DNA from 3 places in the Priestia sp. MDV22-iso46 genome. Region 2 is predicted to be linked to each of the others. Evidence: predicted binding sites of a transcription regulator. Region 2 holds the regulator's gene; each other region holds the start of a gene.

Region 1 (7,837 bases), on a different contig from region 2:
TTCTCGTCTTCTAAAATGGCAATAAAGCCAAGGTCTTGTGAATACACGTCAATATCGTTAGACGGTGGAACAGCTACGCCAATTTTGAACTTTCTTGGCAAATAGAGCGGACCATACATTGGTTCCACTTCTTCTTCCACTTCCGGTGTGCTGATCACTTTCTCTTCATCTAGCCAAAGTTCGTGGTACGCTCTTGTACGAGGCAATAAGTAATCACTTAATTTTTTTGACCATTCGAATACTTCAGCGTGCACTTCTGACTGATACGGATTCGGATTGCACATTACGTTACGGTTTACATCTCCGCAAGCTGCAATTGTATCTAATAAAGAAGCATGAATTTCTTGAATCGTTTTCTTCATGTTCCACTTTAAAATTCCGTGCATTTGGAATGCCTGACGAGTTGTCAGCTTTAACGTTCCATTTCCGTATTTTTGTGCTAAATCATCCATCACTAGCCACTGTTCTGGTGTTGAAACACCGCCTGGCGTACGGACGCGAAGCATGAATTGGTAAGCTGGCTCTAGCTTTTGTTTTTGACGTTCATTACGAAGATCTCGGTCATCTTGCAAGTAGCTTCCGTGGAACTTCATCAAACGATTATCGTCTTCAGAAATACCTGAGCTGATGCGGTCGAGCATTGTTTCTCCTAATGTACCGCGCAAATAATTACTTTCATCTTTTATGCGCTCAACGTCACTTGGAGGACCTTCGGGCGCTTTTAAAATTTTGTTTACCATGTTGAAAATCTCCTTTCAATCCTCAGTATACATCACGCTGATAACGTTTTTGTTTCTTCATTTCAGCAAGGTAACCTTCCGCCTGTTCACGGCTCATCTTGCCTTCTGTTTCGATAATTTCAACTAGCATGTTGTGCACGTCGCGTGCCATATTTGTTTTATCTCCGCACACATAAAAAGATGCGCCTTCTTCTAACCATTGGAATAATTCTTTACTATGTTCGAGCATACGGTTTTGTACGTATACTTTTTCTTCAGTATCGCGTGAAAACGCCACGTCCATTTTTGTCAGTACGCCATCTTTTAACCACTTTTGCCATTCTGTTTGGTAAAGGAAGTCTGTTACGAAGTGCTGATCTCCAAAGAACATCCATGACTTGCCTTTTGCCCCTGTTTCTTCACGCTCTTGCATAAATGAGCGGAACGGAGCCACACCTGTACCAGGTCCTACCATAATGATTGGCGTTTCTTGATCTTGAGGAAGCTTAAAGTTTTTATTGCTTTGAAGATATACAGGAATCGTATCGCCTGGCTGCAAACGTTCTGAACATAGGACGGAACAAACACCTTTACGCTCGCGTCCATGCGCTTCGTAGCGTACCGCTCCGATTGTTAGATGAACTTCATCAGGGTTTGCTGATAAGCTGCTTGCAATCGAGTAAAGGCGCGCTGGCATTTTACGTAAAATGGCTACAAACTCTTGTGCCGATACGTTCCATGGGCCGAAGTCACGAACTAAGTCAATCACATCACGGCCTTGTGTGTATGCTTTCAATTCCTCGCGATTTTCTACAAGCGCTTTTAACTTATCGTTTCCAGTAAGCTCAGCTGCTTGCTTTAAAAGCGGCTTTGTTAAAACGGTAATTTCAAAATTAGAGATTAGCGCTTCTCTAAGAGGACGCGTTTCTCCTTCTTTATTAACCGTTACATTTTCACTTGCATCCCACTTGAATTCGTTAAGAAGAAGATCCACAAGCTCCGGGTCATTTTCAGGATAAATACCTAAACTGTCTCCTGGTTCATACGTCAAACCTGAACCTTCTAGAGATAGTTCTAAGTGTCGCGTTTCTTTATTTGATCCGCGGCCGTTTAAGTTTAAGTTCTCAAGCACTTCTGCTTTAAAAGGATTTGTTCTTGAATATGGTGAAGTTCCTGCAGGAGCTTCCGCTGGAACAGCTGCCGAAGCGCTGTGTCCTTTCGCTTCGCTTAATCCATCAATAACACCTTTAAGCCATTTATTTGCGGGCTCTTCAAAATCTAAATCACAGTCAACGCGCGGATACAGTCTTTCACCGCCAAGTTCTGCTAAGCGCACATCAAATTCTTTTCCTGTTTGACAGAAAAATTCGTATGAGCTGTCTCCAAGCGATAAAACAGAGAAACGGAAGTTCTCAAGTTTTGGCGCTCGACGGCCGTGAAGAAATTCATGGAAAGATAGCGCATTATCAGGCGGCTCTCCTTCTCCATGTGTACTTACGACAATTAATAAATTTTCAAGTTTCTTTAAATTATTTGGTTTGAAATCATTCATAGAAGATACGGTTACATTAAAGCCTTTTGCTTCAAGCGTTTTGCCTGTATTTTCAGCAAGTCCTTGAGCATTTCCTGTTTGTGATCCATAAAGAATCGTTACGTCTTTTGAAACTGTCTGTTTCGTTTGAGCAGGCGCTGCTGTAGAAACGTCTGGCGTTCCTTCGGCAGACGTAGATTGAGATGCTGTTAAATAACCGCTCAACCACATTTTTTGTGCTTCTGTTAATGTCGGCAGAAGGCGATTAAGCAAATCTGCTTGTTCTTGATTAAAAGGGCTGTTTACTACCTTAAGTTGCAACACTGTCCACCTCACAAAAATATATAATTTAAATATGTATGCTTTTACGAATCATCTTCAACAACATTTAATACCTGTGTCTAATTAATCAATGATGTTTCCCTTCATACATTATTATTCCTATAGATTATATCAAATTTAATTATATAAATCATTAGAAAATTCTTATCAAATTCGTCTACCTGCATTTTATCGGAGAAGAATAAATTAGTAAAATACATATAATTGATAACTAGTATTAAGATCATTAATAATTGAAGCTGTAGTTACGTTTTTTATAAACACAGTTACTTCTATATTTGTTCATTCTACATCCTTCACATGAATATGAATATTTTGTAATTTTTAGAGAAGTTTTGTAGAAACGGTTTTCTTTCTCATCAGAATGTTACATAATAAATGTAACATTAATCCTTTTAAAAAACACTATACGGAAAAGACAGTATATTCTGAAATTTAGGACAGTTTATAGGTGGGCTAGCAACCTTTTATTCGATCTATTCATACACGTTGGAGAATATAAAGGGAAGCTTGCAGTACATAAAATTCCCTTTTGCTCATCTCAAATGAAAGGACTGGCTTTTAAATCAGGTAATCTTTTTTAAGGAGGCTTCTCGAATGTTTTTACGAGAATTAACGAAAAGTGGGACGATAACTGTTTCTTACTATAAAGATGGAACGTTGCAAACGTGCAAAGGCCGCGTGCACAACTTAAATCTCCATCAGCAAATTCTATCCGTAAAAGACGAAAATGAAGCCGTTGTTTCCCTTCAGCTTTCTGATATTAAATCCATTCATTAGTATGTAAAATTAAGGAGGAATTCTCATGTGGAAAGATAATAAGCAAGCGCTTACAGATTTTGTGTCGGAAGATCGGTTTGAACTGAACTTATATTTAACGTATTTGCTTGATCAAATTTCGTATGACACGTCTAAACAATCCCCTTTTCTTCGTAAGCCTAATGAAACAACTAGTTAATATAGAAAAAAGCGCACAAATTTGTGCGCTTTTTTTAACGTGATGGCTCTACTTCAGCAATGCCTTCTTCTGGTTTTTCTTCGGCTTTTTTATTTGAAAGCTTGATCTGCCTTAAGAACAATGTGCATACCGCTCCTAAAATAATAAAAGCTAAGCCCATGAAAAAGACGCTGTGCAATGCGCTCATTAGCGAGGTCTTCAAAATTGGCACAATGCTGTCTGAAAGGGCAGCTGGAATACTCTTTAGCGCTTGGGGGCTAAACAGCATCTGCAGCACACTTTCAGGATTCGTATCAATCGCTTTTTTAAACCCGTCCGCAAAAGCACTTGCTTGAGCAGGCAATGTGTTTAAATATGGAACGAGTTTGTCAGTAAGAAGCGTACCTGATTTTGCATTCATCACCGCTCCTAAAATGGTAATACCGAACGTTCCTCCAATTGAACGGAAAAATTGACTTGATGATGTAACCACACCGAGCTCTTCTTTTGAAAAGCTCTCTTGAAGAGCAAGTGTTAAAATTGGCATCACAAGACCCATTCCTAAACCGATTATGGCCATATAAGAAGTGGCAACAAGTTTGCTAGTATGAAGGTCTAATGTTGTTAACAAGAAGAACCCTCCTGCCATAATGAGCATACCAGTTACGATTTGAGGCTTGATTCCAACTTTATAAACAAGCTGCCCTCCAATAATACTTGTTACAATCATTGAAATCATCATCGGCGTCATAATGGTACCGGATTCCGAGGCGCTGACTCCAACGATTCCTTGCATAAAGAACGGAACAAACGTAATGGCTCCGAACATGCCGATGCTCATAAAAAAGCCAATGATATTTAAAAGCGTAAACGTTCGGTTCTTAAATAAATACATCGGAAGAATCGGCTCTTTGGCTTTCGTTTCCACAATAATAAAGCTTATGATCCCAACAACAGCCAGTGTAAATAGACTAACAATTTGCCAAGAGTTCCAGTCGTAGTCTTTTCCTCCAAAGCTCAGGGCCAGAAGCAAGCTCACTACTCCGATAACCATTGTGAACATACCCGCTACATCGAATTTAACAGGTCCCGTATGTTTCTTTCCTTGAAGTCCCAGTGCAATAAAAACGGTAGCGAGTATCCCTACCGGCAAGTTGATGTAAAACACCCATTTCCAATTCAGTGAATCAACAATCCATCCGCCAATTTGTGGACCAATGACAGAAGCAAGGCCGTAAATTCCTCCGAATACTCCTTGAAATTTTGCTCGTGCTTTTCCTGTAAATAAATCACCGATTACAATCATTGCCATCGGCATCATAACGCCACCGCCAATTCCTTGTAATGCACGGAATAAAATAAGCTCTGTCATGTTATTTGCCATTCCACATAGAGCAGAAGCGACCATAAAAATAATAAGTCCTGTAACATAAATTACTCTGCGTCCTACTAAATCAGCGAGTTTCCCTGCAATCGGAACAACCGTTGTCGACGTTAATAAATAGGCTGTTGTCAGCCATGTCATCATGCTCAATCCACCAAGATCTCCTACGATTCTTGGCATAGCTGTTCCGACAATGGTTCCATCAAGTGCAGAAAAGAACATCGCAATAATTAACCCAATTAATAAGAGCGTGCGCTTTGAATTTTTTTGATTTTCCATCGTGTGTCTCTCCTCTTTTTTGTTACTGCTGCTTATCTTTATAAGAAGCAGCTGACGTTGCAAGCTTTTTCGTAATAGAAGCCATCATAGAAAGCTCTTCTTCTGTTAAATGCAAAAGATAGCGGTCCATAATGGCTTTTCGACCATTCAGCACATCTTCAAGCTTGCGATGCCCAAACTCCGTTAAGGTAATATCAACGACTCGTCTGTCCTCTTTATTATGTTCTCTTACAACAAAATTGTGTTGTTCAAGACGATCTACTAAAAGAGTCACGGCGCTCGGTTTGACATCCATGAGTTCTGCAATTTGAGAAACCTTGCTGCTCCCTACTTTCTTTAAATAAGAAAGAACAAATAATTGCGTAGGAGTCATCTCATGCTCATTTAGGCTCTCCATCATTTCAGGTTGCATTTTTTCAAATAGCACTTGAAGCGATGAACGAATCTCTCCAAGATACTGATTGCTTTTTGTCACATCTATTCCTCCAGGCTTGCTTATTTATTTCATATTATAAATAGTTAATGCTAATTAAATATAAATGCATATAAACTAAAAGTCAATTATTTCTTTTTTAGTATTGACCCTTACGCTGCGTTATATTTTATAGTAGATTTCAGAAGGGAGATGAAAGAATGAACAGAAAAGTAAAAGAAGTTGCTGACTTAGTAGGAATCAGCGTCCGCACGCTGCATCATTATGATGAAATCGGGCTATTAAAACCTGATGCCGTTAGTGAATCCGGCTACCGGCTTTATTCACCGGCTAATCTCGATATGCTTCAGCAAATATTATTTTTTAAAGAACTTGGCTTCCCTTTAAAACAAATTCACGAGATTATAACAGATCCGACGTTTAATCGCACAGAAGCGTTGATACTGCAAAAAAACATGCTGATTGAAAAACGCAGTCGGCTCGATCAAATGATTGTAACCATTAATAAAACGATTCAATATGAAAAAGGAGCGATTGAAATGAACGAAAAAGAGCGGTTTAAAGGACTGGATTTTTCGCATAACCCCTATGAAGAAGAAGCACGGAAGCGCTGGGGAAATCAGCGGGTAGATGAAGCGAATGAAAAAGTACAAAGCTTCTCACAAGAAGAACAGCAGAGCATATCAAACGAATGGGAAAGTATCTACACTCACTTAGCTTCGCTTCGTGATCTGTCACCATCCTCTACAGAAGCTCAAAAAGCTATTGCGACATGGTATCAATTTTTAAATGAGAACTTTGGAACATATTCATTAGAAGCCTTTAAAGGTCTTGGAGAAATGTATGTGCAAGATGAGCGATTTACAACTAACATTGATCGCTATGGAAAAGGATTAGCCAAATTTATGAACGAGGCGATGAGTGTATTTGCGGAAGCTAAAAAACAATAAACAAAAAAAGAGTGAGATATAACTACGTCAATTCAATCTAAAGACGAACCATTGGCATACATGATCTGACCTGCTTGTTCCGCCGCCATTGATTTCCGTCCAAGGCTTCGCGTTCCGCGGGCGCCGCTGAGCCTCCAAAATCGTTAGAAGCATCTGCCTATAGGAAGCCTATGTTCATCACCACAATGAAAAAATCCGAACGATTCATCGTTCGGATTTTCATTCACTTAATATACTTTTGTCCCAGCCTCTTTTTATAAGTGAAGACCCATAAGCATTGTATTATAGTACACGCCATTTATATAGGTGTCTTTTTCTTTTAACCCTTCTGTTTGAAACCCTAGCTGCTTGTATAAAGAAATAGCTCTTTGGTTATCTTCTCGCGTCACAAGTTCGATTTTTTTTGTTTGTTTATTTGTACGTGCCCATTCAATCAGCTCAATCATTAGCTGTCTGCCTAACCCTAGCCCGCTATAAGATTTCTCTACTACAATACCGAGGATTCCCACATGCTTATTACGCGGGTTTTGAGACGAGGTGATGGATGCAATACTAATGATTTTCTCTTCTTTTTCAGCCACAACTATAAGAGCATTTTGCTCTTGTTTTACAGAAGCTAAAAACAGTTCGTACTCTGAAAGAGGTGTAAGAAACTCACCTTCTCCAAATGAAAGAAAATCGCTTTCTCCTCCTACCCGGTTGTAAAAAGCAATCATTTTCTCTGCGTCTTTCGGTGCTGCTTCTCGAATGCTGATGCCTATACCGTTCTTTAATGTACATAAACTCATATATCCATCTTCCTTTTGGTTATTCTTGTTTGCTTAGCCCAATTTTAGCGCTGTTTTTCTCTCCACTGATCTAACCACATGCGATTTCCTAAAGCTGTAAAATCATTTTCGTCGGCGTAGCGTTCAATGACGGAAAGCGCGTTGTCCTCAAGCATTGGTGAATAGCTCATGATTTCTAAAATATGATGTGCAGCCCATAGGTCAATTCGATAAGTAGGATTCGTCAGCAGTGTTGCAAATTCAAACAGCATGCCTGGATAATATAAATGAATGAGCTGCGCAATTTTTTTCATATCTTCTGCAGCTCGATTGCCTTTTTTTACAGATTTTTTATCTCGATAATCGATTTCATAATGAATTTTGGCGCTTTTTTGATAAAGATCAACTAGCGTTTCATACGTACGGTGTTTCCGCATTTCTCATCTTCCTTTGCTTCTAGATTTCCTCGTTTGAAGATGCTATAGTTCATTTTTA
Region 2 (7,837 bases):
GATGATATTAAAGATCGTCTGGAAAATCGTATTTTACAGGAAAAAGGAGTAACGGATGTCATTATTGAATTTGATGAAGATGATGGAATTCCGGACTGGGTGCCAAGTGATTTACAGCTTCAAAAAGAATAAAAACAAGGAAGAAAACAGCTGTTTTCTTCCTTGTTTTTTTAGCTATATACTTTTTCACGTACGTTTGGAGAATCTGTTGAAGCTTTCGAGAAGTTAATGGTTTCACGTACAACGTAAATAGGTCTATTTTTACTTTCATCGTAAATTCTTGCGATGTATTGTCCGACTAGTCCTAAGCCAAGTAGCTGAATACCGCTAAAGAAGGTGATAGCTACCATAATAGAAGTCCAGCCAGGCTGAATGTTTTTACCTATCAGCCAAACAACAATCGAATAACTTAAAACTAAAAGTGATACAAAAACCGATAACCAGCCAATAATCATTACTAAACGCAAAAACTTCGTTGAAAACCCAATAATTCCATCTGAAGCAAACTTGATCATCTTTTTTAAAGGATATTTTGTTTCACCAGCAAAGCGTTCATCGCGCTCATATTCTACATATGTTTGCCTGAAGCCAATCCAAGACATCATTCCTCGTACAAAACGATTGCGTTCAGTCATTTTTTTGAATACATCCGCTACTTTTCGGTCGATAATACGAAAATCTCCCGTGTCTTTAGGGATTTCGATATCGGACATATAATTTAAAAAGCTGTTTGCATCCATACGTATGCGAACAGCTTTTATGTTTTAAACCGATCTTTTAATAAATTCCATAGGGAACTCACTCCGAGACTAATGCTGATCAGAATTCCTGATAGAGCTACTATTAAAGCGATATATTCAAAGATAGAAAACTGCTTCATACTATCCCAATGGATGTTTCCCTTTAGTTTGCTAATAACTAAATTCATTCCGTAAATACCGGAAAGAACCGTGTAAATCGTTAAAATTAATAATAAGTAATTGTGACGCTTGGCTGCGATTTTCTCTTGATTTTGGTACAAAGTACCAAGGGTTTCTTTGACTTCTTGATAAAGAGAATTGATATGAAAGATTTTTTTAAAGAGCTCAGAAAACTCTTGACCTTCTGTGCGAGAGCTAATTTCTAAAAACAAATATTTACCTGAAAACACGGTAATAGAGCGGATTAGTCGTTCAATGCCCTCTGAATTTTTATGAAACGTGAGCTGAGAATATTCATAAGATAGTTTTAGCAACACGATTTTATAGAAAAAATGTAAAAATAAATTATAGTAATGCTGGCCAAATAGATGATTCATCAAAAGCTGATCCGTTTTAGAGTCTGTCGATTTAGAAATACACGAAAACACATGGTCTGTTATGACGTAATAGGTTTCAGGAGCCCATCTGGAATACACATGTTTAGTATTATACGTTTTAATATACTCATGATTGTGTGCAGAAATAAACGCTTTCCCGCCAGGCGTATAGCTATTTAGCTGTCCAGTACGAAATAAAGTTGTGGAATTAATCTCTTGCTCTTGATTTACCGTTACATAACTTAACACAAACATCCGTTCATCGATAAAATAAGGAAGGCTCCCAACGTGCTGTTCACGTGTGGCTTCTTTCTTGATGTGTTCGTTCAAAAATGGCGCGAGCTGTGAAAAAATATAATCTTGCACTTTGCTATAGCGATGATGTTCATAGGTAATGGTGGATCCATGCTCTTCAGCAAGCTTCGGTTCTAATACACGAAAATGATTCATGAACTCTAAAATATCATCATAGGTGTAATGATTATGGCTCATCTCAGTGCGAATGGTCATGACGCCAATTTCAAAAGGACATAAAAAAACATCCACAGACAGCACGTTGCTAGACACGGTGGTGGAGGAAGTGTGTAAAGTAATGGTATGGTCTATTTTTTTTGAAAATCTAAGCAACCCTTCTTTTTCGCACGAGTCAGGGAATAGAATGCATTCAATGTAAGGAAGAAAATATTGATCCAGGCTATCATGAGATACGTAATATTGTTCTCCGTAGTATTCTTTTTCTAAATGTTTGTTTTGAATGGAAAAAAACTCGAACAAATTTGCTTCCAGTGCATGAACAAGCTGCTCTTTATTTTTTCGGTCAAAGGAAAAAGGAAAAAGAAACATGTTCATTGCTTTGGTAGGTACAATGGTTTGAAATGGTTCTGTTTTCCTTGGTGTATTGGTCATAAACTACATCCTTTTTATAGTCGGTTGTATTTCCTTGTAAGAGTCGAGGAAATGCAGATAGAAAGTAAAGGATAAAACAAGCTTTATAAAAACCGTTCTACCTGCCTGCGATGATTCAACGTATCATTTATAATATGCCAATTTTTTTTAGAAAACAAACGTAAAAAAACCAACTAACATCATGATTAGTTGGTTTTACATACAGTGTCTGATTAGTGAATCGTGCGATATACACCAGTTACTTTTCCTAAAATCGTTACGTGGCGAAGAATAATAGGCGCCATCGTTGAATTTTCAGGCTGTAAACGAACGAAATTTTCTTCTTTAAAGAAGCGTTTTACCGTTGCTTCGTTGTCTTCGGTCATAGCGACCACAATATCTCCATTATTAGCTGTTTGCTGCTGACGTACGATTACCATATCGCCATCTAGAATACCTGCTTCAATCATACTTTCTCCCATAATTTCAAGCATAAATACATGATCATCTGGAGAAACGAATTTATCTGGAAGAGGGAAATATTCTTCCACATTTTCAACGGCTGTTATAGGAAGACCCGCTGTTACTTTACCAATAACAGGAACATTAATGACATTGCTTTTAGGGATGTTTACTTCGTCTAGTTGAAGAACTTCGATTGCTCTCGGTTTTGTTGGATCTCTGCGAATTAACCCTTTGCTTTCTAAACGAGCTAAATGCCCGTGTACAGTGGAGCTAGAGGCTAATCCTACCGCTTCCCCAATCTCGCGAACAGAAGGCGGATAACCTTTTAATTTTACTTCGTGCTTAATAAAATCTAGTATGTCTTGTTGACGTTTTGATAGCTTCATATTTTTCACCTCGATTTTAGCTATTCTTTAGGTGAATTATACCACGTGATGTGTCAATATACAAACATAAGTTCGAAGAATTCCATTGACAGAAACAAATGTTCTCACTAAAATAAGAACATATATTCTGATAGGGGGATCATAATATGCAACAATTCTTACATTCTATGAAACATTACGCTATTTTTTTTGCAGTTATCGCTGCACTTACATATGTATTGACGCTGGTTTTAGGAGCGGATAAAGTAGATTTAGACAAATATTCAACGGTTACTATTACAAAAGGAGATACGCTTTGGGACTTGTCCAACAAGTATCATAATCACCATCATTTGACCACCAATGAATTTGTCAAATGGGTTGAAGACGTCAATGATTTAAACTCAGACACTGCCCAGTCTTTATCTCCTGGAGATAAATTATATATTCCTGTTTTAAAAAAAGAGTTACATAATCAAGTGGCAATTGAACAGTAGTGTGTAACGGCCGTTCCTGAATATTGTTAGAAGCCGAAAAGGTCGTGATAAAAGTGGATGCCATTATTTATTGCCGTGTCAGTACGGATAAAAAAACCCAAGAAACATCTTTACAGCGCCAGCAAGAAGAATTAAAAAAGCTTGCTGATCTTCACCATCTAAAGGTGAAAAAAGTCGTGATGGAAAAAGCAAGCGGATATGATGTAGACAGAGAGGGTATTTTGGATGTTCTTCATACAATGAAAGAAGAGAAAATATCTGTGCTGCTCATTCAAGACGAAACACGATTAGGCAGAGGAAACGCCCGAATTGCGCTGCTTCATGCTTTTCATAAAGAAAATGCTACAATCTATACGATTAGTCATCAAGGCCAGCTTCAGCTTTCAGAATCTGACTCAATGGTGTTAGATATTATTAGCTTAGTGGAAGAGCATCAGCGGAAATTACATAATGCTAAAATTAAAAGAGGAATGAAAAGAGCCGTAGAAAACGGTTATCGTCCGCAGCAAAATTTAAAAAATCAAGGAGTTAACTCGGGAAGAGAAAAAAAAGAAGCGCCGATTGAAGAAATTGTCCGCCTTCGTCATAACGGCTTAACCTTTGCTGAAATTTCAGTTACGCTAAAAGGTTTTGGTTATAATATTTCAAAAGCGACGGTACATCGTCGCTATCAAGAGTACCAAGACAGTGCTCAATCTCTTGATAAAACGAAAGAGATTTAGTAAGATGACTACATGTTGCCGGAACGGTTCGGTAATTTTAATTATTGATTATAAGGAGATAGGTTTTATATGCTATCAAAAGATAAACTTGCTCGTATTAATGCTCTTTCAAAAAAGGCAAAGGCTGAAGGGCTGACAGAATCTGAAGCGAAAGAACAGCAAGAGCTACGTCAGGAATATTTAAAAGTTTTCCGACAATCTATGACAAATCACCTTCATACGATTAAAGTTGTGGACGAAGAAGGTAAAGATGTTACGCCTAAGAAGTTAAAAGAGAGTAAAAAGAAGCGTCTTCACTGAGACGTTCTAGTAAAACTAGAGGGAGAGTTCCCTCTAGTTTTTTGTATATTTTTAATAAGGCACACAAAAACTGTAAAAGTGGAAATTTTTTTGGTTCAAGTATTGTACAAATAAGCAAATCATTAGTATGATAACATATGTACATAGTTTTGAAAGGAATGAAGAGTATGACACAACGTATTGAAGATCTTTCGATTGCAACAATTCGTACTTTATCAATCGATGCGATTGAAAAAGCAAATTCAGGTCACCCAGGTATGCCAATGGGAGCTGCTCCAATGGCATATACATTGTGGACAAAATTTATGAACATCAATCCAAAGAATCCAAACTGGTTCAACCGTGACCGCTTTGTATTATCAGCAGGACACGGATCGGCACTATTATACAGCTTGCTTCATTTAGCTGGATATGACTTATCAATTGAAGACCTTAAAAACTTCCGTCAATGGGGAAGTAAAACACCAGGTCATCCAGAGTTCGGTCATACAGCAGGTGTTGATGCAACAACTGGCCCACTAGGACAAGGTATTGCAATGGCTGTTGGTAAAGCAATGGCAGAACGTCATTTAGCTGAAACATACAACAAAGAAGGTTTAGAAATTGTAGACCACTTTACGTATGGTATTTGTGGTGACGGAGACTTAATGGAAGGTGTATCTGCTGAAGCAGCTTCATTAGCGGCACACTTAAAATTAGGACGTTTAGTTGTTTTATACGATTCAAATGATATTTCTTTAGACGGAGATTTAGATCGCTCGTTCTCTGAGAACGTAGAAGATCGTTTCAAAGCTTACGGATGGCAAGTAATCCGCGTTGAAGACGGCAATGACTTGACAGCGATTGCAAACGCAATTGAAGAAGCAAAAGGCGATTTAACACGCCCAACGCTAATTGAAGTAAAAACAACAATCGGATTTGGTTCTCCAAACCACGCGGGTACTTCTGGCGTGCACGGTTCTCCATTAGGTTCCGATGAAACAAAATTAACAAAAGAAGCTTATGCATGGACATTTGAAGAAGATTTCTATGTGCCAGAAGAAGTGTATGCTCACTTCAAAGCTACAATTGCTGAAGATGGCCAAAAGAAAGAAAACGAATGGAACGATGTATTTGCACAGTATAAAGAAAAATATCCTGAACTAGGTCGTCAATTTGAACTAGCAGTAGAAGGAAAGTTACCGGAAGGCTGGGAAGAAACGCTTCCAGCATACGAAACAGGTTCAAGCCTAGCTAGCCGTGCTTCTTCGGGAGAAGTATTAAACGCAGTAGCACAAGCTGTACCTCAATTCTTCGGCGGTTCAGCTGACTTAGCTGGCTCAAATAAAACAATGATTAAAGGTTCAGAAGACTTCACTGCAGCTGATTACAGCGGACGTAATATCTGGTTCGGTGTACGTGAATTTGCAATGGGAGCTGCATTAAACGGTATGGCTCTACACGGCGGTGTAAAAGTATTCGGAGGAACATTCTTTGTATTCTCTGATTATCTTCGCCCAGCAATTCGCTTAGCAGCTTTAATGAAGCTTCCTGTAACATATGTATTCACACATGACAGTATCGCAGTTGGAGAAGACGGCCCAACACATGAGCCAATTGAACAATTGCCATCACTTCGTGCAATGCCAGGTCTTTCAGTGGTTCGTCCTGCAGATGCAAATGAAACAGCTGCTGCATGGCGCCTAGCATTAGAGTCAACTGACCGCCCAACGGCGCTTGTATTGACTCGTCAAAACTTGCCTACGCTTGAAGGTACAAAAGAAAATGCATACGAAGGCGTGTCTAAAGGTGCGTACGTTGTATCTAAAGCTGGTAAAGACCAAGCTGATGCATTAATACTTGCAACAGGCTCTGAAGTAAGCCTAGCAGTAGAAGCACAAAAAGCATTAGCTGCAGAAGGCATTGACGTATCTGTAGTAAGTATGCCTGCATGGGATCGTTTCGAAGAGCAATCTGCTGAGTACAAAGAAAGTGTTATCCCTAAATCAGTGAAAAAACGTTTAGGTATTGAAATGGCTTCTACACTTGGCTGGGAACGCTATGTTGGAGACGAAGGACAAGTTCTTGGTATTAATCACTTCGGTGCATCTGCTCCTGGTGAAACAATCATGAAAGAATTTGGTTTTACAGTTGAAAATGTAGTAGCAAAAGTGAAAAGCTTGCTTAATGCATAATTCTTTTTCATAAGAAAGAGCAGACTCCTGTGGTCTGCTCTTTTTTTCGACAAAAAAACAAAGGAATTTTTTCATCGATAGACAAGCATTGCGTACACCATTCGGTATAATGGTACAAAAAAGAACGAGCCGAAAGGGAGGATGAATCGTGAGAACGTATGAAGTATATTTAATGGAGGAAGAAGTTGCATCATCCTATTTTCGAAGAGAAAAGCTCATTTATCAGCTGCTGATTGAATATAGAATGAAACGTCACTTGAAGGAAACGCACTTACAAAAACAAGTTCATTACATTACTCGGCAACTGCCCATTTCATTTATTCAACGAGAATTACTTCAGGCGTTTTCTCATTATCCTCATTTTTTTACTCATCAAGAGACGTTTGTGCTGGAATATCCTCATAAAAAAAGTCGAGCATCTATAAAATTAACGAATAGCTGTATAACAATTGAAGGAGATGGCAATGTTGATGCTGAGACAGCTTTTTTTGAAGTATTACGCAAGCTAGATCCTTGTTTTTTAGCAGTGAATTATGGAACGGATGAATACGGCTGGCTGAGGCCTGTGAAAACAAGAAAATTTGTGTAATTATTTAAGGAAATTGGAACGGAAATATTGTATAATAGCGTATGGTCTAGTACACTGTAAGTTAGACAACACGAAGGAGGAAGTAATACCATGGGAATGTATATTCTAGTTGGTGTTCTAGCATTAATTGTTGGGATAGCGCTAGGATTTTTCATTGCTCGTAAATATATGATGAGCTATCTGAAGAAAAATCCACCAATTAATGAACAAATGTTAAAAATGATGATGATGCAAATGGGCATGAAACCATCGCAGAAAAAAATTAACCAAATGATGAAAGCAATGAACGGCCAAATTAAATAATGGTTAATTGGACAGACACTCTCTATTCAGAAGGGTGTCTTTTGTTTTATGATAGATATAAGAAAATGGTTGTGGGGCTAGGGGGATACGATGAAAATTTTTCGAGAGCTATGGTGGTTTTTCAAACAGGAAAAAAAGTCTTACATATCGGGGATAGCGCTGCTCATTATTGTGGCAGCATTAGAACTTCTCCCGCCTAAAATTATTGGTTTAACGGTAGATGGCATTAAAGAAGGGACG
Region 3 (7,837 bases), on a different contig from region 2:
AAAATAACATTTTTACCGTTCTCTGGTCGAAGGTTAAAAGAGTTTGTCTCTTTATAAGCACCTATATTCGTTAATTGAATCTCATTTATAATCATGTTTAAACCTCATTTTCTACTATTACAGATGTAAATAATCTTGTTTTAATGCTTTTCCTATTTCATCCATTAAACCTCTTCTAACTTTGTATCCAGAGAAATCCTTTTCAATAGATATTAATTGCTTAATTACTTTTATATCAACTTTAAATTGATCACAAAGTAGTTCTAAGTCTGATACTTGTTCTTTATCAAATAATGGACGGTCATCAATTTCCCAATCTAGAGAATAGCCCATAATCTCTTCAAAGATTCTTGGAACCTGATCTTCCCAATCTCCATGTTTAAACCAGATTTTACGAATCGCTTTTAGCTCTTCAGTACTTATAAGTTCATAATGAGGATCATCTGGATGTTTTAAATCTTTTTGAACTTCCAAGAGCTTTGTAAGGATTTCTTGTCGCGTTTCCAATGTGAAAGGCCCTAAACCAAGTTGCGCATATTTAGTTACTATTTCACCATCCAATGTTTCTTCTTCATAGGTAACTAAAATTTTGTAATCTTCGGGAGCACTCAAATCAATATTGTTTTTTGAAAGATAATTTTTCAATGCTTCCTTCTCAACGATTGCATACTGATCAAGTGGTATATGTTGCTTTGGTCTTCCAGATTTTTTTGGAATTAATACATGTGGCACGTCATCAATATCTACAATTCTTACTTCTTTAAAGTAGGTATGACCGTTCATTCTATATTTCATTCTTCGAGTTCGATCATCTCTAATGGCAGATAGCCAATTTCTAAAATCAAGTAAAGGTTTCATCCAATCATGACCACTTTGAATAAAGCCACTTAAAGCTTTATCTTCATTAACTACTGTACATACCCAGCAACCAAATCGACTGTTACCACATGACCCCGCACTTTCCTTAATTGATTTATCAATTACAAGAGGGCACTCGCCACTGTTAGAATCTTGATAAAGTCGATGAAGCTCATGATTATCATCACCCCAAGGAGAAGGATGGTTAAGTAAATAATTCCAAACGTCATCAAGTGTAAAACTTCGGATAGGAGCATACACATAAGCATTTGATAAAGTGGAATGTCTCATGAAAGTCTTTCCTTCCACACTATGAGAGCGAATTACATTTCCACGAGTAGCACTTTCATCTTCGCGAACTCCTAATACCATGATAACTTCTCCAAATGAAGATACCTTATCCATGATGAATTGATTAGCCGGATCAATTTTCAATCTATCCGTACACCATCTAAATTTTTGGTTTGGAGAAGGATATCCTTTACCTATAATGTTAACCCAGAATGACTGTTCGGCAACTGGCTTCACTTTATGGGTTTCTATTGGTAGATCTCTGCTTAACGCTTCATCTTGAATTCTTCTAAGTGTTTGATTAATTGAATTTATAATTAAAGGTGTCTCTACTAATGTATCTGAAGAAATAACATATACTTTTTTATGCAATTCTTCTTTAGGCATTTCACATAATGCTTCAAATACTAGTTGAACTACAACTGTAGAATCCTTTCCCCCACTATATCCTACTACCCATGGGCGATCGTCTTCCTTATATGCTTTTTTTATTCTCTCTTTTGCGTCATCAACAAAAGGTACTTGTTTTGATAAAAGATTACTAATGATGCCATTGTTCATAGTTAAACTACTCCTTGAAAAAATTTGTCTTCTAATGTTTGTTCAGCATCACTTAAAGGTAGACCAATTAATTGCTTAATTTTATTAGAAGTTAATTGAATGGTGGAAGAAGTCTTTTGAATACGACCATTCTGATTAAATGCACGACCTAACCAATCCTTAGTGTTACTTCTATTCCAATCTATGTTCGACAACCTTTGAATATAATTCTCCCAATCCTTAGGGTGATGTTTTTTTAAGTATTGTCCTACTAAGCCAACAGCTTCAATAAACACACCATGTCCCACAATAAAGTTTGCTCTTAATTCGCGAGGCGTCAATTGTTTTTGAAAAACCATGTTCCATTCTACAATAGAATCACATAAAACTAACCAAAAACGCTTTAAAAACTCTTCTTCTTCCTGCGTAATTTCATCACCTTTAGACTTACCTACTAGCTTTAAATTCGTGTTAAATATATGATTTAGAGCTAATATCTTAGGTGAGTTTTTTGATAATGATACTTTTTCTTTGTCTGTGTATCTACTCAATAAAGGTGTAGAGGTTACAACATCTTTTGTTATAAGTGATAAGCGATCTCGATAATCATAAAGGATCCCTATAGAAGAAGTCGTATTTACTGCATGTCTATTCAAATCCGAAAAAATTTGTTGGGATTTTTTTAGACCTTCATCATGAAAAAAAACAACTGATATTGTTTCATTTCCAAGCTCTGGAGATATTTTCAATGCTTCCTCAATAGCTGCTCTTCGATGTTGACCATCATTAATTAAGAACCTTGCATCAAGTGAAATTCTTAATTGCCCTAGATCTTTCGATGATGGGTCATTGTTATAAGGTTTAAATTCGATTTCTCCATCTATCGATGCGGTAATGGACGAGAATACATAATCTTCTTGGTTTTCTACTATGTAGTTTGTCATCTCCGGTATTCTGGCTTTATTTAAAATTCTTTGAGCTCTATATTCAGGTGGAATCTCTTCCTCATCAAAAAGAAAGATTTTTGGAATGATGCGAAGTGGACACATCGCAACAAAGTATTCTTTACCAGCCTGCATTCCTCTAATAGAAGGAAAATTATAACTAAATGTGGCGTCCATGTTCGAACCTCCTTATTACGTACGTAAAAGATAAATTGATTATAAAACAATTGACGTTAAGATACAATAAAAAAAGCCGAATGAAAGTTCGGTTTTTTTATATTTACTATTTAACTTTATTATTTGAATATATTCTATTTGGAAAATATAACCTCTAATACAACCATAGGGAAAATATAAAGAAGATATGTTAAAATTGAAATGAAATGGAAAATGATTATAGTAATCGGAGATGATTAATAAATGAGTTCCCAAGAGGTCTTTTTTTTAAGCTTCTTAGAAGATATAAATCCTACAGCAGCTCAAAGTGCTAAAAAGATGCAAGAATTAATATATGAAGATCCGAGTAGTTCTATTATGAAGGCCAGACTGTTCGCTGAAGCAATTCTTAATGACATATTTAAACTCGAAAAAATACAAGAACCTTATGTAAATACTTTATATGAGAAGATCTCGTATTTAACAAGAAATGATTATATTGAAAGAGAAATTCAAAAATCATTTGATACCATACGCTTATCTGGCAATAAGGCTGCTCACGACGGGCAATTTAATGATATTACAGAGGCTTTCAAGCTGCATAAAGAAATGTATAAGATTGCAGTTTGGTTTTATGAAGTATATACCTCAGAACAACTAGATTTACCTGTCTATGAGCTCCCTAAACCTCGACACCAAGAGAATATAGAAGATATTGTAAAAAAACAATTACTCGACCTTTTTGGCCCTGAAGGGTTAAAGATAGCCCAAAAGGAGACAACCTCGGAGAAAGAAAAACCTCAATTTGTAGAGGAAATGGCATCTCCAGATCATAATTATAAGCCTTCTCTTTTAAATAAGGATTTAGAAAAAGGCCAAAGTTACCTAATAAGGGAGTTAAACAGATTAAAAGATTCATCTAAAGAAGCAATTGAAAATGCAAATAATTTTAGTACTTTCAAGGACTACATGCATGTAGATCGAAACATTCAACTAGATTTGGAAAACATATTAGAACGTAATAAAAACAGAGAAAAAGGTAATTTAATTTTATTATGCGGTAGTGTGGGAGACGGAAAATCTCACCTTTTAGCATACCTCAAAGAAAAGAAACCTGAGTTAATAAAAGACTATAAGATCTTTAATGATGCAACTGAAAGTTTCTCGCCTGACAAAGATGCAATGGAGACTTTAGAGGAGATCTTAAACAACTTTTCTGATGAGAAAATTGACCATTCAACTCAGAAAGTAATTCTCGCAATTAATATGGGAGTATTACATAACTTTATTAATGCAAAGCACGAAGAGTATTCGTATAAAACCTTAAGGCATTTTATTGAACAAAGTGATTTATTTTCTCAAAGTATAACTACTTACTTTAGTGACGAGAATTTCGATTTACTAAGTTTTGGTGATTATCAATCATATGAGCTAACTGAGAAGGGACCTAATTCAACCTTCTACTCTTCCCTACTAAAGAAGGTATGCACCCCTTCAGAAGAGAACCCCTTTTATTTAGCCCTGGAAGAAGATAAAAAGAATGAAGTTAATAGTATTGTTCATGCAAATTACCAATTAATACAGAATAAATTTGTTCAAGAGCAGATTATACAGCTGATTATACAGACAATTGTTAGAAAGAAATTAGTTATCTCAGCTCGTGCTTTCCTTAATCTCATTGCTGATATTTTAATTCCGGACAATATTCAAAACATAGAGCTTATGTCCAAATTTGATATTCTGGAGTTCTCATTACCAAATCTTTTGTTTAATCGAAAAGAACGATCTTCAATTCTTCAAGCTTTAAGCCAATTAGATCCTATTCATCATCGATCTGTTTTTATTGATCAATTAGTAGTTGAGCTTAGTACGCTCAATGATTGGAATAATGTAATTGAAAATTATATACAAGAGGAAATATCACAAAGTTGGTTTAAACCTTTTATCTGCAAAGAAAATTTGACAGACTATTCTTTCAATTTGTTTTTTGAGACATTTATTAGAAGTACGTTTTTAACCAATGAGAAATTTGCTTCTAATATTGCTGATCACAATTATTTAGACTTTCTTAAAAACCTTTATTATTTCAATGTCGGAGATAAAAGAAAAATCAAAAGCTTTTATGATGAAATTAAAACAGCGATCTTTAAATGGAAAGGCAGCCCAAAGAAAGACTACATTTACGTAGATAAAGCTTCTGAAAAATATCGTCTAGCACAGAAATTGGAGTTAAAACCTTCAATCTCTCATCTAAAACCAAGTACAAAAGAGATAATAGAGTCATTTAGATCTTTTATCACACTTGCTTATAATGATGGAAAACAAGAAAATAATATCTTTTTAGATATTGATTTTCCTTTATATCAATTACTAATGAAGGTACGAGAGGGATACTGTCCAAATAAAAAAAATGAAGAAGACGCAATTAAATTTGTCGAATTTATTGAAAAACTTATGGTATATGGAGATAAGAAAAAAGAAATGCTTGTCCATTTCCCTAAAGATAATAGGTTTTATACGATTAAGCGTGATACTTTTGATTCATTTGTATTTGAAAGGGAGTAAATTTAAATGGTTCAGACCTTGGATAGAGAATATTTAAAAAATCATCTAGAGCAAACAAAAAGGCACGACACAGGAAAGGTTTTGGATATATTACCTTTTTCGTCCAACAGAAAAAAATCTATTAGAGGACAATTTAATCAGATTCTTGGTGAATATATAAGAAATATCTGTGATTTTGAGCTAAACAACAAGGCCTTTAGAGAAAAGGAATTTGTTCTATCTACAGACAGTCATGAATTGAGTGAGCATATTGCAAATAATGTAGATTACAACGATGACGACGATGCCTATGACTTTGTACGCTTTTTAGACCAATACTTATTTAATCAGAAAGATATTAGACCTATTCACCCTTTCTTATTTAATTATATAGAAGTAGAAAAGACCTTAAAAAATGAAGTTGGGAAATACGGTCAGTTTATGAATGGGACCTTGGTCAAGGAGTCTCCTGAGATAAAGGCTATTTTTAATAATAAAGAATCAGATGATATTTTAACCGAATTAATTTTAGAGATGCTTGACGGAATAGAAGAAAAACAGAGTCAAGGGAAAAATACAAAGAGTAAACAATACCAACCTCTTTTGGCTAATTTCACACGCATTTATCAAGAAGATATTCTGTATTTAAGTAAATATAAGGATTATTTTTTAAGTTCATTTCCTTTATTAACACAATACTATGTTTTTATGTATACATGTCAATTAACTTTGAAGTTCGAACAATTTATTGAAGCTAATATGGAAGATGCTCATCCTTTGTATTTTGCTTTAGAGTGGGAATCTATGAGTAAAAGAAGAAAAGCAACTGATGAACTGGAAAGCTATAAATATATAAAAGAAAACGCCATTAATCTATTCCGACATATTCATACTATCTCACATATTAGTCATAATTCTCTTAATAAAGGTGAAGATGGTACTGAAAAAATTAAGTTCGTTCCATACAGTACTCTTTATCAACTTATAAAGAATAAAGGTGTAGAATATGAGGAAGATTTTTTAAAAGAGATTAACCAATGGATTCAAGATTATTCAAGTTTAAGTTGGCTAAATCTTGATTCAGTGTCGGTTGACGAAGCGAAAACTATTCCTCAAGCCTTCAAATTACTATTCAATTGTCTAAAAGAAGGCACAAGTACAGATGTTGCTAAGAGATTTGGAGAAAATATAGGAGATTTAGGCGCGAACCAATTTTTAAAGACCCGTGGGAATTATGGACAAGTCTTCAATATTAAACATGATTTTCTACTTTTACTAACAGCAGTTTCTGTAAAGGATAAAAGAATCCCTCTAAATGATTTATTTAAAGAGTTAGAAAAAAGAGGAGTAGCATTTGATCGATACTCCAAAAAGGAAATCATAAGTTTATTTGATAACCTGAATATTTTAGATAAAAAAAGTGATAGTGGAGATGCACAGTATGTCAAACCAATTTTATAATTATATTTCTGCATTATTAACAGATTATTTTAAAGAAATAGGGATTAAAAAAGGAGATCGGTTTTACTTACAATTAGATAGTGAATCTGATGTTTCTTATTTAGTTCAAGCGTTAAAGGACATCGAAGGAACTAAATCATTTAGATACAAACATGAGTTAGGAGAGGAATATGAAACTTTTTCTATCCCTTTTCAGAAAATCAATTTAGTAGTAGCACATACCTCAAACAATGTTAAGCCAGATTTTCTTGTTACACTGAGAAATTTAGTTGGAGAGCAAAAAGGAGTTTGGGGAAACACAGCTTTGATTAGTATTGTTTCAGAGCAATTGGACTCCATTCAAGGCGGAAGTAGTGATTTGCAAAAAGAAGGAATGCCTTTACATCCAACCTCACTATTTAATAATTTAAAGAATGAGATTGAAAATAGCGTTTTAGTAAAAATTGATCAAATTATATTATTAGATAACCTTAATAATTTAGTAAAAGAGCAGCCTCTTCAACAAGTTACTTTTTTTGAGTTTGAGGATATTTTTGCTACCTTACAAAAAGGTTCTATTGAAGATAAAGATTATCATAAATTTGGACTTTTCAAAGACTCTGATCTAGATAGTTTCAAAGGTAAAGATCAGAGAGAGCGTCTAAGAGAGAATAGAGAACTTTTCGATTATGTAAGAAAGGTTCACAATTTCGGTCTTAACAAAGAAGACTTAGAAAAACGATTTTCACCAGAAGGTGCAAATGAGCTAATTGAAGAAGCATGGAGAGAAGTACCGTTCTCAAGGGTTTATAAATTTAATGAAGATTATAAGAAACTTAATAAAAAGAAAAAAGTAGACTTAATAGAAGTAAAGACTAACCAGAAGATTAAACCTTGGGATAAACCCTATAAAGAATCGGCTTCAGGGAAGAGAAAAAGACATATTGTAATTTTCAATCCAGATGGTAAAGATCAAGTTGAATTACAGGCTTCCTTTAATCTAGAGGGAAATGTGAAAAGTTTGAGTTCCGATTACCTTAAGGTGCAAAACACTTTTACAAAAC

Evidence for each region. The regulator LexA, encoded in region 2, represses DNA repair genes until DNA is damaged. The targets are predictions, from matches to a motif close to CGAACATATGTTCG.
Region 1: the regulator LexA is predicted to act here: its motif matches at 3,053-3,066, upstream of AC4NPH_RS20180 (YolD-like family protein).
Region 3: the regulator LexA is predicted to act here: its motif matches at 2,888-2,901, upstream of dndB (DNA sulfur modification protein DndB).

The regions. Positions count from the first base shown of each region.
Region 1 is NZ_JBZVWT010000003.1:519,754-527,590, reverse strand. It holds gene cysI (assimilatory sulfite reductase (NADPH) hemoprotein subunit) at 1-740, opposite strand, end outside; gene AC4NPH_RS20185 (assimilatory sulfite reductase (NADPH) flavoprotein subunit) at 763-2,571, opposite strand; gene AC4NPH_RS20180 (YolD-like family protein) at 3,190-3,372, shown strand; gene AC4NPH_RS20175 (hypothetical protein) at 3,398-3,550, shown strand; gene AC4NPH_RS20170 (MDR family MFS transporter) at 3,585-5,192, opposite strand; gene AC4NPH_RS20165 (MarR family winged helix-turn-helix transcriptional regulator) at 5,215-5,667, opposite strand; gene AC4NPH_RS20160 (MerR family transcriptional regulator) at 5,826-6,575, shown strand; gene AC4NPH_RS20155 (GNAT family N-acetyltransferase) at 6,830-7,363, opposite strand; gene AC4NPH_RS20150 (hypothetical protein) at 7,408-7,779, opposite strand; gene AC4NPH_RS20145 (hypothetical protein) at 7,822-7,837, opposite strand, start outside.
Region 2 is NZ_JBZVWT010000002.1:641,813-649,649, forward strand. It holds gene AC4NPH_RS15175 (cation diffusion facilitator family transporter) at 1-132, shown strand, start outside; partial or broken gene AC4NPH_RS15180 (glycosyltransferase) at 171-725, opposite strand; gene AC4NPH_RS15185 (magnesium transporter CorA family protein) at 758-2,203, opposite strand; gene lexA (transcriptional repressor LexA) at 2,416-3,033, opposite strand; gene yneA (cell division suppressor protein YneA) at 3,180-3,509, shown strand; gene AC4NPH_RS15200 (YneB family resolvase-like protein) at 3,563-4,231, shown strand; gene AC4NPH_RS15205 (DUF896 domain-containing protein) at 4,301-4,531, shown strand; gene tkt (transketolase) at 4,699-6,705, shown strand; gene sirA (sporulation inhibitor of replication protein SirA) at 6,854-7,294, shown strand; gene AC4NPH_RS15220 (YneF family protein) at 7,385-7,597, shown strand; gene AC4NPH_RS15225 (ABC transporter transmembrane domain-containing protein) at 7,688-7,837, shown strand, end outside.
Region 3 is NZ_JBZVWT010000005.1:52,781-60,617, reverse strand. It holds gene dndD (DNA sulfur modification protein DndD) at 1-95, opposite strand, end outside; gene dndC (DNA phosphorothioation system sulfurtransferase DndC) at 118-1,710, opposite strand; gene dndB (DNA sulfur modification protein DndB) at 1,713-2,810, opposite strand; gene dptF (DNA phosphorothioation-dependent restriction protein DptF) at 3,054-5,354, shown strand; gene dptG (DNA phosphorothioation-dependent restriction protein DptG) at 5,361-6,794, shown strand; gene dptH (DNA phosphorothioation-dependent restriction protein DptH) at 6,775-7,837, shown strand, end outside.